Regions from separate parts of the Mesorhizobium sp. RCC_202 genome, predicted to be linked through region 2. Evidence: predicted binding sites of a transcription regulator. Region 2 holds the regulator's gene; the other holds the start of a gene.
The links. The regulator LexA, encoded in region 2, represses DNA repair genes until DNA is damaged. The targets are predictions, from matches to a motif close to TGTTCNNNNTGTGTTCNG.
Positions count from the first base shown of each region.

Region 1: the regulator LexA is predicted to act here: its motif matches at 2,686-2,703, upstream of AB6802_RS04935 (ImuA family protein).

Region 1 is NZ_JBFUPO010000002.1:140,041-149,804, reverse strand. It holds gene AB6802_RS04945 (error-prone DNA polymerase) at 1-466, opposite strand, end outside; gene AB6802_RS04940 (DUF6504 family protein) at 463-1,983, opposite strand; gene AB6802_RS04935 (ImuA family protein) at 1,898-2,650, opposite strand; gene AB6802_RS04930 (cysteine desulfurase family protein) at 2,949-4,127, shown strand; gene AB6802_RS04925 (DUF4007 family protein) at 4,120-5,046, shown strand; gene AB6802_RS04920 (hypothetical protein) at 5,051-8,494, shown strand; gene AB6802_RS04915 (phosphoadenosine phosphosulfate reductase family protein) at 8,491-9,342, shown strand; gene AB6802_RS04910 (ATP-binding protein) at 9,523-9,764, shown strand, end outside.
Region 2 is NZ_JBFUPO010000005.1:130,258-140,021, forward strand. It holds gene glp (gephyrin-like molybdotransferase Glp) at 1-863, shown strand, start outside; gene AB6802_RS13455 (alpha/beta hydrolase) at 915-1,745, opposite strand; gene AB6802_RS13460 (AMP-binding protein) at 2,000-3,625, shown strand; gene kynU (kynureninase) at 3,641-4,888, opposite strand; gene lexA (transcriptional repressor LexA) at 5,351-6,091, shown strand; partial or broken gene AB6802_RS13475 (ComEC/Rec2 family competence protein) at 6,144-8,605, opposite strand; gene gltX (glutamate--tRNA ligase) at 8,712-9,764, shown strand, end outside.

The DNA.
Region 1 (9,764 bases), on a different contig from region 2:
GGAGCGTCAGCGCCATATAGGCCCGATCGCCGAATGCCTCGCGCAGATGTCGCAGGCGTAGCGCGAGCGTCTCATCGGCCAGATCGGGCAAGAGCACGGCGATGAGGCCGACGCCGTAGGCAACGACATCGCTCCACTCCAGCCGGCATTTCCCCTTGCCGGCGCGACCCTTGCCGAGCGAGAGCAGCCTGCACAGCCGGGAATAGGCGTCGCGGTCCGTCGGGTAGACGAGCAGCGACATGCCGTCGGTGAGGTCAAGCCGGCAGCCGACGATGAGGCGCACGCCCGTCGTCCTGGCCGCCTCATGGGCGCGAACGATGCCGGCGAGGCTGTTGCGATCGGCGACGGCCAGTGTCTCGATGCCGAGAAGGGCTGCCTGCGAAAACAGTTCTTCTGCGGAGGATGCGCCGCGCAGAAAGCTGAAATGCGAGGTGACCTGCAATTCGGCATAACGGACGTCGCTCATCCGAACACCCCATGCAGGAACCACCGGTGCGAGCCGGTCGTTGCGTCCTCGCCGTCGCCGGCGCGATAGAGCCAGTAGCGCTCGCCGGCGTCGTCCTCGACCCTGAAATAATCGCGCACCGCCGCCAGCTCGGCGTCGCGCTTCCACCATTCGCCGAAGATCCGCTCCGGACCGTCCGCGCGCTTCACCCGTCGGCGCACTCCGCGCCAGGTGAAGGACACCGGCGGATGATCGGGCAGCAGCGCCACTGTCTCGACCGGATCCGGCTGCGCCAGCAGGCGCGATGGCCGTGGCCAATGGCCTGGCCAGCTCGCGCCGGTATCGGCAGCCATCGCCGGGATCTTGCCAACCGAACGCTCCGGCACGTCGCTGGCGACAGGCGCAAGCCGGTAGACGGCGCGCTCGCCGACGCGGTTCATCAGCGTATCGATGAGGTCGGATACATCGGGCACGCTTTCCTCGACGAGGGTGCTCACGACCTGACTGCGCTCTAGGGGTTCGGCTGATGTCGCCGCCAAGATCATCATCTCGATGCCGAAGCCCGGCGCGATGGTCTCGATCCTGTCGCAAAGCAGCCGGGTCAACCGCTTGGCGTCCCGGACGGGCTTCGCCATGCCGACACGGATTGCCTGGGCCTGGCTATCGACGCGCTGGCAGATGAGATCGAGACGGCGCGCGCCGACGCCGCGCCGTTCCATCAGGTCGCAGAGCTGGATCACAAGTTTGCCGATGTAGCGCGCAATTGTCTCGGCCGAGCCGATCGGCTCGGCGAAAGCACGGCGGACTTCGACGATGTCGGGTGGGCGAACCTGGTCTATCGGCTCAGCGACGTTGCCAAGGGCTTGATCGGTACGGCGGCCGATCTCCGGACCGAAGCGCAGGGCGAGCGGCGCGCGAGGCTGTTTGAGGAGATCGCCGATCCATTGGAAGCCGAGCCTTCGCAGCTCGGTCGCCGTCGAAGGCCCCACCCGCAGCGCCTCGAGCGCAAGCGGTTCGAGGATGGATTGGCCGTGGCCGGCCGGCGCAATGAGGATCGACTGCGCGCCATATCGGGCCAGCGCATGCGCCGCGCCCCAGCTGTCGGCGATCGCCGCGCGCGCGACGATGCCGGACATGGCCAGTCGCCCGACCATGCCCTCCAGCATGGCGATCTCGCCGCCATGGAGATGGTCGGCGCCTGTCGTGTCGATGATGATCCCGTCGGGACGATCGGGCGCCACGATCGGTGCAAAACGAAGCATCCAGACGGCGAGCCGCTCAAGGCCTTCGGCATCCGCTTGCGGGTCGGCGTCCTGGATCGCAAGGCCCGGCACTAGCACCTGCGCCTTCGTCACGGGCATGCCGGGGCGCAGGCCGGCGGCGAATGCCGCGGCGTCGGCCGCGAGCACAACGCGCCTGTTTTTATCGCGGCCGATCAGAACCAGCGGGGCGTCAGCCGGCGGCGTGGCGTCGCCGGCCTTGCGCCGCACCCGATCGGTGGGCCAGGTCGGCAGGAACAGCGAGACGACCCGTGCCATCGCACGCCTCCAATTCGAAATCGGAACTTTCGCCCGCGCGGGCGCGCATCAATTCGACGAGCCATCGGTGCCGGCCGACGCCTGGTACAGGCAGCGGCGCCGAGGGCAGGACCGAGATGCGCCAGCGCGTCATCGCGGCCGTCGGCTGGCCGAAATCGACCGCCTCCGTCTGCCGCCGCCATCTTCGCAGCGCGATCCCGACCGTATGGGCCTCCTCGGCGGCGAGCTGCAGTCGCCGCGAGGCCGTCATCGTCAGGCGCGCGACTTCACCGACGACCGCGCCCAGCCCGCCATGCCGGATGCCTTCCTCCATGCAGGCGAGGATTGTCTTGTCGTCGCCGGCCTCGACATAGATGACGCGGTCCGGTTTCAGGCCGGCTTGCGCGAGCGCCGGGGCGAACAGGTCGGGACGGGTGATGCACCACAAGACTTTGCCTCTTGTGCGCGCCGCCACACCACCCGCGAATAAGGCGGCTGCCGCACCATCGATGGCGCCGTTGCCCCCGCCGGCGATCTCATGCAGCGCGCCGAGCGCCAGTCCGCCGCCTGGGAGTCGTGCATCCATCTCCGCGATTCCGAAAGGAAGCACCGATCTGGCGCGACGACTTCGGCCCTCGATCTTCTCGATGTGCGCGCGCAAGGCGTCGATGGCGGGCTCCGGCCGCAAGATGGTCGTTGACCTCCAAAAAGTGTATTTGAGAATGTTCCCTATTTGTTCTACGTTAGGGAATGGGAGTCAAGTGGGGTCACGCCGTAAGGACACACGCAGGCACATTTGTCGCCTCAAGTGCATTCGATCTGGGGGCCAATCGGATGCTCTCGGCCGAGTCTAGAAGGCCGTTGATTTGGGCCCGGCTATTTCGCGTCAGATGTGTACATCTGCAAGGTATCTGGCCGCGGTGATTGTGCATCATGACGAATAGGCCCAGAGTACCCGAGAAATAAATCGCTAAAAACGAAACACCATGGATGCTCACGATAAAGCGCGGATGACCTCGTTCCCTGGTGGGATCTATCTGGATCACCATGCGACAACGCCGGTGGATCGGCGCGTCGCAGATGTTGTCATGCGCTGTATGGTTGAAGAGTTCGGGAACGCGAACAGCGTCGACCACGTCTACGGTGAGCGCGCGGCCGCAGCGATAGAATCGGCGACCTATTCGGTCGCAGAGCTGTTCTCAGCCGAAGCCGACAACGTTCTCTTCACTTCTGGCTCTACTCAAGCCTTGGAGCTTGCATTCGCCCACGCACTGGGAACGCGCCGAGGTTCTCCCCTAAGGTTGGCTCTATCACGCGTAGAGCACCCTGCGATTATCGACATCGCGAAACGCGCGGAACATCGCGGCCTTGCAAGTCTCCGATGGCTGGACGTTTCGTCGGACGCGTCGATTGATCTGGGCCAAGTTGAGCAGTTGGTATCGGAAATCGACCTTCTTTGCCTTATGGCGGCCAACAACGAAGTCGGGACGGTCTACCCGATCGCCGATGCCTACGAAATAGCTGCGGACGCCGGAGTCTCGATATTGGTGGACGCTACTCAGGCTGCTGGGCGGATCGAAATCGATCTATCGGAAACGCCCTTCGACTACCTGGTCCTCAGCGGTCACAAGATTTACGCGCCGAAAGGCGTCGGCGCGCTTATTTCGCCGATCTACAAGGCGGACGACAATCATGGGATCGCCGGTAGTCACCCACCCACGCCCAACGTCCCCGCGATCGTGGGCCTGGGGGTCGCCTGCCGGCTCATGGTCGAGCAAGGTGGAGCGGATGAGCGGCGGATTAAGGAATTGAGGGATCTCATGTTGGATGAGTTGAGGTCGATCGTGCCCAACCTGTTGTTGAACGGCGGTGCGACCAGATTGTCCGGCAATCTTCACGTCTCGGCTCCAGGCGCGCCTAACGACCTCGTTGTATCAAGATTGCGCGGGCAGGTGGCCATCTCGACCGGAGCGGCCTGCATGTCTGGCGCGCAAGGCGCCTCGCACGTGCTCCAGGCCATGAAACTGCCGCAAGATGTTCAGGAAAGCGCACTCCGCATAGGTCTAGGGCGATCGACCTCGCGTGAGGATGTGATAGAGGCGGCTCAACACATCGGTTCGGCTATCACGGCGGTGAAAATGACCTTGGGACTGCAGCATGCTTGAAGTCACCCGCCATGGTGTGGGGCCTTTTCGTTTCTCAGGACATGAATCCTTTGCCTGCCGATACGCTTGGCTCCCGAAGGCCTATCGCGCGATTACCTACGATCCGGCGATGTTTTCCGACGACGAACGAAGCATGGTGGAGTTAGGGATCGGCAAGAACATGGTCCGCTCCCTGCGCTTCTGGGTTGACGCCATGGGAGTCGCCTCGCCCGCCGACGACCGAGGCCACAGGCCCACGGAGTTTGGTGATGCCGTCTTCGCCCCAAATGGGTTGGATCCCTACTTGGAGGACGAGCGCACCTTGTGGCTTCTTCACTGGAACGTTTCCTCGCGGGCGAATCCAGCCCTGTTCGCCTGGGCCCACATGCTTTCCGAGTGGTCCTATCCCGAATTCACTCGGTCCGAGGCGCTGGACTCGTTTCGCCGGCGGTCGGTGTCTCTTGGCAACAGTCACTCGGACGTGACCCTTGGCCAGCATCTCGACGTCTTCCTGCACACATATGTCGGAACGCAGAGTGCCAAGGTCGCCATCGAGGACTCTCTTGACGGCCCGCTGGTCGGCCTGAAGCTCATCGTGCCAGCAGGCGAGCGCCGCAATGCTTCTGGTCGTTGGGAAACCGTCTATGCCTTTCGCCGAGAGCCCAAGCCTGACATCACCGACGCCGTGTTCGAGTTTTGCGTGAATGACTTCTGGGACAGCTCCGCGCCCGGAGAGGCCACATTGTCTTTGAGGGCCGTGACTACGGCGGCCGGATCGCCGGGGCAGGTATTCAAGCTCGCGGAGGACGACGTCAGACAGCGTCTGGAAGCGATATCTCGACGTCCTGGCTCCACGCTGCGCTATCAGCCGTCCGCCGTGCAGGGCATGGTTTTCCGCGGGGGCGATAGGCTCTCGCTCGCTAAAGTCTATGGAGATTGAGCCAATGGCCGACCGTGGCCGCGAAAAGCTCTCCGAGCTATACAACGTTCCCTCCAGGTTCTTCCGCTCTGTGCAACTCGAACGCGACTTCAACGATCCGAACGCGTTGGAGCATTATGTTATCACGCCGGCAATGGCGTTGGCCTCCGCACGCATCCTGAAAGGCCTTAAGGATAATTCGGCGCAACGGGCTTGGCGAATCACAGGCGACTATGGCGTAGGCAAATCCTCCTTCGCCCTGATGATCGCGCACATTCTCAGCGGGCAGACCGGCCCCGACGCGGAGAGGATAGCGCAGGCTGTCGGCTTTGGCGGTAAGGCGGCAGAAAAGCGTTTGCTCCCGATCCTGTTAACTGGAGTGCGGGAGGGGCTCGCATCCGCGATCGAACGCGGTGTACGTACTACTTTGGCGACCGACAGCTGCAGTCTTTCCAAGAAGCAGCTGGCCGCTGTTCTCGCCGCATTGGACAAGGATAACAGCGATCGTTCCGCTTTCGCCGTGGACGATCTTTTCGGCGCAGTGCGCAGTGCGGCGGCGTCGATCGGCTCCGGTGTTCTTCTGATAATTGACGAACTGGGCAAGCTGCTCGAGCATGCGGCGCAGAATCCCGACGCCGAGGACATTTTTCTGCTGCAGCGGTTGGCGGAAACTGCAGCTAGAAGTGGGGATCGTCCATTCCTCGTGGTCGGTCTGCTCCATCAAGGTTTCCACGCTTACGCGGAACGTCTGCCGGTCGCGGTACGTCACGAGTGGGACAAGGTCGCCGGACGCTTCGAGGAAATAGTCTTTGACCAGCCGTTGGCGCACACTGCCGCTCTGATCGGGGGTGCCTTAGGTGTCGGGTCCATCCCGGTTCGCGTTGCGGAGCAGGCGAAGGAAGCCGCGCGGGCGACCGGCGCCATGGGATGGTTGGGGGGTGAAACCGTTGGTGCATCCAACATGGATGCGTCGACCATTTATCCGTTACATCCTACGTTACTCCCGCCTCTAGTGCGGTTCTTCGCCCGCTTCGGTCAAAACGAGCGCTCGCTCTTCGGCTTCCTTCTCTCAAACGAACCGTACGGCCTCCAAGACTTCAGTGATATCACGCCCGTCGGCGACGCATGGTATGCCCTATCGAACTTCTACGACTATGTGCGGGCAAATTTCGGCCACCGATTGACCGGCCACAGCTACCAGAACCAGTGGCTTCGGATCGTCAACACCATAGACGGAAACAGGGAACTGCCGGAACTGCAAGTCAGGCTTTTAAAGGCAGTGGGCCTACTCAATCTTCTGGATTCGGACGATCTTCTGCCGACCACAAAAGCGCTCGTCGCGTGCTTTTCTTGGCTCCCCAGCAAAGCCGTGGAAAGCGCGCTGGGCTCGTTGCTTACTGGCGGTGTAATATTCGATCGGGGCGCGCGCACCGGCTTCAGGCTCTGGCCGAACACGAGCGTCAATCTAGCGGCAGCCTATCAGAACGCCACGCGCTCGGTCGGTCCGATCGAGGACGTGTCCGCCCATTTGTCGAGGCTTCTGCCTACCGAGACCTTGCTGGCCCGTCGCCACTATCTGGAGCGCGGAACGATGCGGTACTTTGATATGCGCTACGGCGCCTGTGATCTATCGGAAGCCGGAAAGGCTGGCACCGCGGACGGAACCGTTCTGCTGCTTTTGCCGAATACCCCTCGAGAGCAACAGGTCGCGCTTGACACCGCCGAGCGATTGACCCTGTCGGACGACGGTTTGGTCTGCGGCGTGACACGGCCGGTTGCGTTTCTAGCGCCCGAAGTATCAGCGGTCAGATGCTGGGAATGGGTCCGGAACAATACGCCGGAACTCGCGGAAGATGGGATTGCCGTCGAGGAGGTCTCGCGCCAACTTCATGAAGCCAAGCGCAATCTTGCCCAACAGTTCGCAGCAATTTCAGCGTTTCGTGGCTCGACGGCAAAGGATGTCGACTGGTTCCGCAAGGGCGTGCCAATCAATGTTGATGCCGGGCTGATCAACGAATTGTCCCGAATTTGCGACGACCGTTTCTCGAAGGCGCCTCTGGTCACCAACGAACTGATTAACAAGAACGCCATCAGTAGCGCGGCTGCGTCTGCGCGAATGCGCCTGATCGAAGGGATGTTCCGTCATGATCGCATGCCGCTCTTCGGCATCAACCCGACCAAGGCACCGCCGGAGAAATCGATGTATCTGTCGATCTTTGGGAAAGGTGGCATACATGTCGATACGGGATCGGGCTTCGAACTGCGCGAGCATCCCGACGATGATACGCTGCGATTAGGTCCGGCTATCGACCGGATCGTCTTCCTGATTCGTCAGGGTCTCGGCGGTCGGGTGTCAATCAAGGATATTCTAGACGATTTGCGTCTCCCACCCTACGGGGTGCGAGATGGTCTCTCGCCGCTCCTCCTAGCAACCGTGCTCAAGATCCACGGTCACGAATTGGCAACATACGAATCCGGCACGTTCATCGCCAGCTTCGGGCCGCTGGAATTCATGCGACTGATCAAGGCCCCGGCGACGTTCGAGGTGCAGTACTGCAGTGTGGAAGGCGTCCGAGCCGAGGTTTTCAGCCGCTTGGCCGACGCGTTTGTCCGCAATGTCACCGATCGGCGACCAGTGCTGCTCGACATCGTCACCGAATTAAGCCAGTTCGCTGCCAAATTACCTGAGTACACGCGTAAATCGCGAAAACTGGAGCCAACGGCTGCCGCGGTGCGAGACGCACTCTTGACGGCGACCGAACCGGCGACCCTGATGTTCGTCTCTCTCCCGAAGGCCTGCGGTTTGCCCGAATTCGATCTGGCCACGCCGGCATCGGCCGAGCGCGCGGAACAGTTTGTGGAGCAACTCAGCGAGGCTGTCTCCACGCTCCAGACTGACTACACCACTTTGCTCGAGAGGATCGTCGGTGCCGTCGCCACCGCGCTCGGCGACGAGACGTCCAAGTTTGATCGGGATGTCTTGGCCCGGCGAGCCGCAGGGGTGTCCGTCGCTGCCCGCGAGCCCAGGCTGCGCGCCTTCGCTCTCCGACTACGCGACGCAGGTCTCTCGAAAGACGCTTGGGCTGAGGCTCTCGCTAGTCTGGTCGTGGCCAAGCCGCCTGCGAAGTGGGCGCCGGGTGACGAGCCGCGCTTCATTGAGGAGGTCGGAGCCCTGGCCGAACTGTTCGGCAAGGTCGAAGCCACTGCGTTCGGCTCAGGCACCTCGACGGTGTCCAAGGATGCGGTTCGCGTCAACCTGACGCTTCCCGACGGGCAGGATTATGTCCATATCGTGAACGATGCTCGGCTTTCGGGGCGTGAAGAGACACAACTCGCCCTGATGGCGGAAATGCTTCCTCACGGTGACGCAAAGCGAATCCAGTTTCTGGCGAACCTTCTGTTCCGGGAACTAGCGAAACGTGCCGATACAGAGGAAGAGGCGACCAAGCCGCTCGGAGTTGCACGATGAACCAATACGATGCTGATTTGGAAAAGCTGTTTGGTGGCGAAACGCCTAGACACATCCTCAGCCTAAGCGGCGGCAAAGACAGCGCCGCGCTCGCGATCTATCTTCGCGACCGGACACCTGACCTCGAGTACATTTTTCATGACACTGACAAGGAACTTCCCGAAACCTACGACTATATCGCTAGGCTGGAAGCAATTTTGGGCAAACCGATCGTCCGGACCACTCCGACCGATAGCTTCGACCATTGGCTGACGGTTTATCGCGGAATGCTCCCGTCGAACCACCGACGCTGGTGCACCAAGATGCTCAAGCTCAAGCCTTTCGAAGACTATGTCGGAGATGGGCCGGTTGTGAATTACGTGGGCCTTCGCGCCGACGAAAATCGCACCGGCTATATTAGCACTAAGCCGAACATTCTGGCGGTGTATCCGTTCCAGGACGACGGCTTGGTACGGGCCGACATCATCCGGATCCTGGAAGACTCGGGGTTGGGGCTACCACCCTATATGGAGTGGGGTCGCTCCAGGTCTGGTTGCTATTTCTGTTTCTACCAGCAGAAGATCGAGTGGGTACGCCTATTGGAAACGCATCCAAAGCTGTTTGGCCTCGCCATGGAGTACGAAGAGCGGTCCGTTCAATTTGGGGCCCAGTTCTACTGGTGCCGGAATGAGCCACTCAGGACGTTGAAAGAGCCGGAGCGCGTGGCGAGAATCAAGGCGGACTGGGAGAAGGCGCAAGAGCGTAAAAAGGCCAGTCGCAGAAACCGTTCACTCGTCGAAACGCTGGGAGGTTTGGAACCCGAGGACGAAGGGCACCTGCGGGATGGATGCCTCGTCTGTTCGATCTAGAGCTGCGGGCATATGGCAAGTTTCCTCAGCGAACCGGCCGTGGTCTTACATCAACAGCTTAGATGAAATACTTACGGCATTGTTATTATATAGCGCCGGTGGGAGCTGCTGGGGTGTGACTTGAGATAGTCGTTACTCCAGCCTTTGGCTCTGGTTCGGCAAGGGCGGGGTTCGTTTGAAATGGCCTTTAGATTTGCAGCGCGCACGTTGTTGGAGCTTGGAAAGGAACTGATTAGTTCTGACGAGGTAGCCCTCTATGAGCTCATCAAGAACTCAGTCGACGCCCAATCCCCCAAGATCGAAATAGAGGCGCAGGTAATCCTGCCGCACAGCGTCTATTCGCGCGCCTTGGAAAATTTGGACGGCGGAGCCGATCTCGGCGGCGTCCTAAGAGATATCCGGGCTGGTATCATATCTACTGC
Region 2 (9,764 bases):
ACCTTGGCGACGGCCAGATCGAAGTGGTCGAACCGACCGCCCAAGGACGCAATATCCGTCGCCGTGGCCTCGACTTCGGTCAAGGCGATGTCCTGCTCGAAAAAGGCCGCGTGCTCGATCCGGCCGCCCTGTCGCTCTCGGCATCAGCCAACCATCCAAACCTCACGGTCGTGCGCCGGCCGCTGGTCGCGATTATCGCCACCGGCGACGAATTGCTGCCGCCGGGCAGCGAGCCTGGCCCCGACCAGATCATCTCGTCCAACGCCTATGGCGTCGCCGCCACCGCGCGCTCGGTCGGCGCTCGCGCGCTCGATCTCGGCATCGCCGCCGATCGTCCGGAGGCGATTGCCGGGCTGGTGAAAAAGGCTGTCGAGGCCGGCGCCGACGTCATCGTCACGCTGGGCGGCGCCTCGGTCGGCGATCACGACCTGATCCATGACGTGCTGACCGGCGAAGGCATGCAGCTCGATTTCTGGAAGATCGCCATGCGCCCCGGCAAACCGTTGATGTTTGGCCGGCTCGGCAATGTCCGCTGCGTAGGCCTGCCCGGCAATCCGGTGGCAAGTATCGTCTGCTCGCAGCTTTTCCTGAAACCGCTCCTGGCGCGGCTTGGCGGCCGCGATCACAGCCAGGATTTGCGCACGGCCCGGCTGGGCAGCGCGATGCAGGCGAACGATCTGCGGCAGGATTATGTGCGCGCCGTCGTGCGCGAGGATGCCGGCCAATTGGTGGCGACGCCTTTCGGCATCCAGGATTCCTCGATGCTGCGGATGCTGGCCGACGCCAACGGCCTGATCGTGCGCGAGCCCTTCGCGCCCGCAGCGCAAGCCGGCGCCGCATGCCGGGTGCTGATGCTGCGCTAAACAGACGTCGACGCAGTCGATCGTCCCGTCGACGCAGTCGATCGCTAATCCCTATTCGTCGACCAGCATTCGCGTCAGAGGATGATCCGGGTCGGCGAGACCATCCACGACATTGAAATGATGTCGGTCGGGCTCGACCACCGAGCTTGTGACGGCGCCAAGCCCAGTCCAGATGTTGGCGAGCAAGGCGCTCTGGCGCAAGAATTCGGAACGCTCGCCGCCGCCGACCCAGGATGCCACGCGCGCGCCGTTCATCGGCCGCAGCAGCGCTGGGCTCTCGCTCAGCGCTTCCTGCTCGTCGATCGCCAAGGTCGCGTTCATCTGTGTGCGCATGAGCGGCCGAAGGTCGTGCAGGCCCGAAATCGAAACGACATGGCGTATGCGTCGCGCCACGTCGGGCGACAGCGGCGTGGTCGTGGTGATCATGCGGCTGGCGAGATGGCCGCCGGCGGAATGTCCGGTCAGCATCAGCGGCCCCTCGACCATCGCTGCCGCGGTGCGAACCGCGACCGCTATTTCACCGACGATACCGCCGATCCTGATCCCGGGACATTGGGTGTAGGAGGGCATGACGACGGCGAAGCCGCGGCTGACGGCGCCATTGGCCAGATGCGACCAGGAATCCTTGTCCGACTCCATCCAGTAACCGCCATGGATGAACACCACGAGGCCCTTTGGCTTCGCGCTGGGGAGAAAGAGATCGAAGCGGTTGCGCGGCGCTTGACCGTAGACGATGTCGAGCTGTGCCCTGCCCTGCGCGAGGAGCTTTTCACGAAACGCCTGCGCCGGGCTATCCCAGGCCGCCGGCCAGCGGTCGCCGCCTGGGATGTTCGCCCCATTGGTGTAGGCATCGTCCCAATCCGCGATGCGATGCTCGACCACCAGCCCCTCCCAAGACGCGCAGCTTTCCCCAGCAATGGCCGGCAGAGGGCACAACGTCAATGCTCGCGAGCAAAACATTTTAGGCTTGAAACAAATTTCGGCTGGTGCAATCCTGCGCGACGAACAGCCGACAATGGGAGGTCAGCTGGACAGGCCGAAGCCTGCATTCCGTCGCTGCCCGGGTGGCGTTGTTGAACAGGTTTGGCACGCTGGCATCGACCTCCCTCAGGGAGGCAGGGAAGGATAGCGGCAGCATGCTTGGACCTTCGGCGCACACCGACACTTTCACGCGCGATCATCTGCCGCCGCCGCACCAATGGCCGGACTTCCTTCTCGACGGCTTCGACTATCCCGAACGCCTCAATGCCGGCGTCGAACTGACCGACAGGCTGGTCGCGAGGGGCTTTGGCGATCGTACGGCGCTGATCGGCAATGGCCGCCGCCGCACCTACAAGGAACTGTCCGACTGGACGAACCGGCTCGCCCATGCGCTGGTCGGAAATTACGGCGTCAAGCCTGGCAACCGGGTGCTGATCCGTTCGGCGAACAACCCCGCCATGGTGGCCTGCTGGCTGGCCGCTACGAAGGTTGGCGCAGTGGTCGTCAACACCATGCCGATGCTGCGCGCCGGCGAGCTCGCCAAGATCGTCGACAAGGCTGAAATCGGCATCGCGCTTTGCGATACGCGGCTGATGGACGAGATGACCGCCTGCGCCAAGGACAGCGCCTTCCTCAAGCAGGTCATCGGCTTCGACGGCACCGCCAACCACGATGCTGAACTCGACCGCGCCGCCCTCGACAAGTCCGTCACCTTCACCGCCGTCGACACCGGACGCGACGACGTGGCTCTTCTCGGCTTCACATCAGGGACGACTGGCGTGCCCAAGGCGACGATGCATTTTCATCGCGACCTGATGATCATCGCCGATGCCTATGCCCGCGAGATTCTCCAGGTGACGCCCGAAGACATCTTTGTCGGCTCGCCGCCGCTGGCCTTCACCTTCGGCCTCGGCGGCCTCGCGATTTTCCCTTTGCGCTTCGGCGCTGCGGCGACACTGCTGGAGCAGGCGACACCGCCCAACATGATCCACATCATCGAGACCTACAAGGCAACCATCTCCTTCACCGCGCCGACCGCCTACCGCGCCATGCTGAAAGCCATGGATGAAGGCGCCGACCTGTCGTCGCTGCGGGTCGCCGTTTCGGCCGGCGAGACGCTGCCCGCCCCTGTCTTCGACGAGTGGACGCGCAAGACCGGCAAGCCGATCCTCGACGGCATCGGAGCGACCGAGATGCTGCACATCTTCATTTCCAACCGCTTCGGCGATAGGAAGCCGGCTTCGACCGGCAAGCCGGTGGGCGGCTACGAGGCGCGCATTGTCGATGACGCGATGCGCGAGTTGCCGCGCGGCACGATTGGCAGGCTGGCGGTGCGCGGCCCGACCGGTTGCCGCTACATGGCCGATACCCGCCAGGCAGACTATGTCCGCGACGGCTGGAACCTGACCGGTGACACCTTCGTGCAGGACGAGGACGGCTTCTTCCATTTCGCCGCCCGCTCCGACGACATGATCGTCAGCGCCGGCTACAACATTGCCGGCCCTGAGGTCGAAGCAGCACTTCTGTCACACCCCGACGTCACGGAATGCGCCGTCATCGGCGCCGAGGATAGCGAACGCGGTCAGATCGTCGAGGCGCATGTCGTGCTGGCAACCGGCGTGGCGCCGGACGCCGCGACGGTCAGACGCCTGCAGGATCACGTCAAGGCAACGATCGCGCCTTACAAATACCCCAGGTCAGTAAAGTTCATCGCGGCCTTGCCCAAGACCCAGACCGGCAAGATCCAGCGTTTTCGTCTACGCAGCGAAAAGGCCCATTAAGCGGGCGATTCCGCTTCAGGTAACGGCCGTCTTGACCGCAAAGCGCGCGTCCTGCCAGGCGCCTGTGCGCAGGATATCCTCCAGCACGCCGACCGCATCCCAGACATCGCGATAGCCGACATAGAGCGGCGTGAAGCCGAAGCGAATGGTGGACGGCGCGCGGAAATCGCCGATGACGCCACGCTCGATCAAGGCGCGCATCACCTGGTAGCCGTTGGGATGGGCGAAGGACACCTGGCTGCCGCGCTCGGCGCCATCGCGTGGACTTTCTAGCTCGAGGCCAAAGGCGCCGCATCTGGCTTCGACAAGCTGGATGAACAGATCCGTCAGCGCGATGCTTTTGTCGCGCACGACGGTCATGTCGACCTCGTCCCAGAGATTGAGCGCGCCCTTCAGCGCCCGCATCGACAACACCGGCTGCGTTCCGCACAGGAACCGGCGAATGCCCGAGCCTGCGGCATAACCCTGTTCGAAGGCGAAAGGCCTTGCATGGCCCCACCAGCCGCTGAGCGGCTGGCGGATGTCGCCGTGGTGGCGGTTCGCGGCATAGATGAAGGCCGGCGCGCCCGGACCGCCATTGAGATATTTGTAGGTGCAGCCGATGGCGAAATCGGCATTCGAGCCGTCGAGATTCACCGGCAGCGCACCCGCCGTATGGCAGAGATCCCAGACGATCAACGCGCCGGCCTGGTGGGCCTTGCGCGTTAGCGTCGCCATGTCGCGCAACCGACCGGACTTGTAGTTGACGTGGTTGACGAGGATGACGGCGACGCGTTCGTCGATCAATTCCTCGATCGCCGGGGCGTCGACGCCTTCCAGGCTCAGCACCGTGCCGGGCCGTGTCGAGGCCACGCCTTCCGCCATGTAGAGGTCGGTCGGAAAGCTATCGCCCTCGGCAACGATGACGGACCGTTCAGGCCGCATGGCCAGCGCTGCATGCAAAACCTTGTAGATGTTGATCGAAGTCGTATCGCAGACGACCGTCTGGCCGGATCCGGCGCCAATCAAGCGCCCAAGCTGGTCACCCAATTCGACGGGCATGTCGAACCAGCCGGCGGTGTTCCAGGCGCGGATCAGATCCTGCGCCCATTCACGCCTGGCGGCGTTTTCGATCTCGCTGAAGACATCGGATGAAGCGGCACCCAGTGAATTGCCGTCGAGATAGATGACCCCATCGGGCAGCACGAAGCGATCGCGCATGGAGCGCAACGGATCGGCGGCGTCCATCGCCTCAACAGACGCCAGATCAGGAATTCCCGTCATTATGCAATTGCCTCCCGTTCGGGCCCGACGCAGCATATGAAGCTACCGCCGGCCATGCGCGGTTTGTCTCACCGCCGTCCACGCTACGGCAAGACCCTTTTGTCCTTGTCCGCTGGTCCATCGATGCCAGGCGAGAGATCGGAATTATGCCGACGTTGGCCTTTTGAGTTCGTTTCGTTCACGGTGCCGCAGATGAATCGGGTGGCAGAGCCTATCCCGCCCTGCGCATTCACGATGTGGACGTCCCCGTCTCCTGTGAACGATGGGGTTGTAAAATGGAACGGAATCAAGACCTAAGGCTCAGCCGGCCCTCGCAACGGCATCCGCGCCGACGCAACATGGTTTCGGCTGTCCTAACAAATTCACTAAACTTTAAACGGTTGCGGAACACAACTGGAACAGATAGTGTTTGTTCTGGGTTTGTTTTTCTGATTCTGGTTTCTGAACCCTTGGGGGCGGCCGATGCTGACGCGCAAACAACATGAACTCCTGATGTTCATCCACGAACGTCTGAAAGAGAGCGGCATTCCTCCGTCCTTCGACGAAATGAAGGAAGCGCTCGACCTTGCGTCGAAGTCCGGCATCCACCGACTGATCACGGCGCTGGAAGAACGCGGTTTCATTCGCCGGCTGCCCAACCGGGCGCGGGCATTGGAAGTGCTGCGGCTGCCCGATTCGATCGCGCCCGGCCTCAATGCCGCGAGGAAGTTTTCGCCAAGCGTCATCCAGGGCGGCCAGGGCCAAGGCAATCTCGGCCGGCAGATCAAGCCGGCGGCTTCATCGCGCGCACCCTCGCCGAGCAATGACGACGATGCCGTTTCGGCCATCTCTATCCCGGTCATGGGCCGCATCGCCGCCGGTGTACCGATCGACGCCATTCAGCACCGGACGCATTCGATCTCCGTGCCGCCGGACATGATCACGGGCGGCGAGCATTACGCGCTCGAGGTCAAGGGCGACTCGATGATCGAGGCCGGCATCTTCGACGGCGACACCGTCATCATCCGCAACGCCGACACGGCGAGCCCGGGCGAGATCGTCGTGGCGCTGGTCGACGATGAGGAAGCGACGCTCAAGCGCTTCCGCCGCAAGGGCGCCTCGATCGCGCTCGAAGCCGCCAACCCGGCCTATGAGACGCGCATCTTCGGGCCTGACCGGGTCAAGGTGCAGGGCAAGCTTGTCGGGCTGATCAGACGTTACTGAGCAATTCCAGGAAAAGTGCACAGCGGTTTTCCGTCCGGAATTGCGTAGCGATCTACTGAGCCGGCGGCGAGGGCTTCGCATCCGCCCTCTCCGGCTTTTTGTACGGCGCTAGCCCCCTCGCCTCGCGCGCGTATTTCCGCTGCTCGTGCCAGGGCCGGTACGGCTGCTCGACGGCGTAGCGAACGACTGGCCGCGCCGTTGCCGACTGCGTGTCGAAGAAGACGGCGGCACTGCCGTCAAGCGCGAGCTGCCGCTTGGTAACGACGAGAATGCGCGGATCCCAGCACGGATTGTAGGCCGTGGCGTCGTTGATGACGATGAGGTCGGCGAAGCCGCAGGCTGGGCGTGCGCTGTCGCGGGTCTCGGCGAGCGCGACGATCGCGCCGGATGGATGCCGGCCGATGCACAGGTCACCGGTGCAGTAGAAAGGTGAGCCCGGCGGCAGGTCGACTGGATCGGCGACGTCCAACGCGCCTCTGGCGAAGATCTCCGGCGGCACGATCGTTTCCGACTGCAGCGCTCGCTTCCAGTTGTCGGTCGTGAATTCGTTGGCGCGCTCACGGTTGATGGCGAGCTCGCCGCCGCCGATCGGCATCGCCACCAGATGCGCATCCTCCGAAATGAGAAGGTCCGGGGTGCGCACATGCGGAATGGCCAGCAAGGCGGCAAGCGCGAAGGGCGCGGCGGCGAGCCTCAGCCAGGTGGTCGCCATGGTGGCGATGACAAGCGCGATCGTTGCCAGAAGCACCGACTGGATCGAGATCAGGCCGACAGCGTCGACCGGCGAGCGCTCGGAAATCCATGCCGAAATCGCAACCATCGCCGTCAGGCCCTTGCCCATCACATAGAGGAACGGGCCGTCGAGGCCGAAGGGCATGGCCAATGCGCTCAGCACTGCAAACGGCATGACGATCAGTGAGACGATCGGCATGACCGCAAGGTTGGCCACCAGGCTGAGCGGCGATACGCGCTGGAAATGCCAAATGGCGAACAGCACCGTCGCGCTGCCGGCGATCAGCGATGTCATGGCCGCGCCGCCGACGCCAACCGCCAGTTTTCTCGACCAGAAACCCAGGAATGAATGCTTTGCCGGCGGCGCCCGTATTTTGTCGGCGCGGTAGTCGGCCCAGCCGGCATAGGCGCCGACGAGCGCCGCGGTCGCGGCAAACGACATCTGGAAGCTCGGGCCGACCACCTCGTGCGGCGAAACCAGGATGACGGCGATGGCCGAGATCGCCAGATTGCGCATGGTCAGCGCCGCGCGATCGAAAAGCACCGCAATCAGCATCACCGCCAGCATGATGAAGCTGCGCTCGGCCGCGACCACGATGCCGGAGATGACGAGATAAGCGGCGATCGAGATGAGCGCGATTGCCGCGGCGTATTTCTTCACCGGCCGGCGCGACGAGAAATCGGGAAACAGCGCGAAGGCGCCGCGCAACAGCACCAGATCGTGCCGGCGACCAGCGCCATATGCAGGCCCGAGATCGAGATGATGTGATAGATGCCGGTGCGCCGCATGGACTCGTTGATCTCTTCGGGAATGCCGGCGCGCACGCCGACAATCAACGCCGCCGCGATCTCGCCTTCGGATCCGCCGATCTTGGATCTGATATGGTCAGCGATGTTTTCCCGCGCATTCTCAATGGCCAGAGCGACGCTCGAACCAAACGGCGCGTCGGCCGTCGCTGAAACCAGTTTTGGATCGCCCAGGAAAAATCCGCTGCCGCCGATGCCGGTAAAATAGCTATCGAAGGAAAAGTCGTAGCTGTCCGGCCGCACCGGCCCTGTCGGTGGCAAGAGCTTGGCGTAGCCGGTCAGGATCGATCCGGCCCGCATGTCGGGTGGGATCCGGCGCGCCGAAAGCCTGACGCGCTCCGGCGCATAGCGCAACGTCGGACGCGCGGTTGAAATCAGGTCGATGGTCAGCCTGACGCGGCCGTTGGCGGTCGGCTCGGCGATGACCAGGCGGCCGGTCAGCCGGGTCTGGATTTCGGACCCGAGCATCGGTGTTGCCGCCCGCCATGTCTCGACCTTGGCAGCCAGAAAGCCCAGGGCGCAGAACAGCGTGGCCATGAAGATGAGATGCGTTCTCGGCCAGGAACGGAAAACGACCGCGCACACGGCCATCAGGGTCACCGTCGCAAGCGGCCTGTAGAGATCGGGCTCGGTGCTGAGCGAGAAGTAATAGATGACGCCGGCGGCCAGAAACACCGGCACCAGCAGGAAGCCGATGCCGCGATCGAGCTCCGTGGTTGCAGCGACACCGATGCCTTGCCGAAGTACCGGAAGCGAAAGGCGGCGAAGCTGCTTGCGCAGTGTGACGATTGGCGCCGGCAAAACCGGGCGTGGCGCGCCGCGGCTTTGCGGTGAGATTTCAGTGGGGGTTAGCGGAGTCGCCGGGAGTGAAACCGGTACCGCTTCGACCGCATTGACGTCGGCAAACAGCAGGCGTTCGCTGACGCCAGCTGCCGTCACCTCGCCCTCTCCCGCGCCCCGGCCTCGTCCAGCCATCGGGTCTGCCCCTTGCGCCCAAGACCGCCTATGCTACATGAACCCGCACCGCGCGAAAGTCCGCGCGAAAAATGCGTGTTTTCCTGCGCCGCTTTCCGAGAGTTTCATGTCCGACAAGGTCGTCACCCGTTTTGCCCCATCGCCGACAGGCTACCTGCATATCGGCGGCGCGCGCACGGCGCTGTTCAACTGGCTCTACGCCAGGCACACCGGCGGCTCGATGCTGCTGCGCATCGAGGATACCGATCGCGAGCGCTCCACCGAGGCGGCGACTGCCGCCATTCTGGACGGACTGACCTGGCTCGGGCTTTCCTGGGAAGGCGACGCCGTCTCCCAGTTCCAGCGCGCGCCGCGCCATCGCGAGGTGGCCGAGGAACTCGTGCGCCTGGGCAAGGCCTATTACGCCTATGAGACGCCCGCCGAGCTCGAGGCGATGCGCGAGGCCGCGCGCGCCAAGGGCCTGCCGCCGCGCTACAATGGCGCATGGCGCGACCGTGACCCGTCCGAGGCGCCTGCCGGTGTCCGAGGCGCCATCCGCATCAAGGCGCCGGCCGAGGGCGAAACCGTCGTGCACGACCGTGTGCAGGGCGAGGTACGCTTCCCCAACAAGGATCTCGACGATTTCATCATCCTGCGTTCGGACGGTGTCCCGACCTACATGCATGCCGTCGTCGTCGACGACCACGACATGGGCGTCACCCACATTATCCGCGGCGACGATCATCTGACCAATGCCGCGCGCCAGACCGTGATCTACAACGCCATGGGCTGGGACGTGCCGTCGATGTCGCATATCCCGCTGATCCACGGCGCCGACGGCGCCAAGCTGTCGAAGCGGCATGGCGCGCTCGGCGTCGAGGCCTATCGCGCCATGGGTTACCTGCCCGAGGCGCTGCTCAACTATCTGGCCCGGCTCGGCTGGAGCCATGGCGATGACGAGGTGATATCGATCAAGGACATGATCGCCTGGTTCGACATCGGCGACGTCAACAAGGGTGCTGCGCGCTTCGACTTCGCCAAGCTCGATGCGCTGAATGGCGTCCACATGCGCAAGATGGACGATCACGCGCTGTTCGACATTTTCGTCGCCACCTTGCCTTATCTCGATGGTGGCCCGGCGCTGGCGGCTAAGCTCGACGACAAGCGCAAGGCGCAGCTA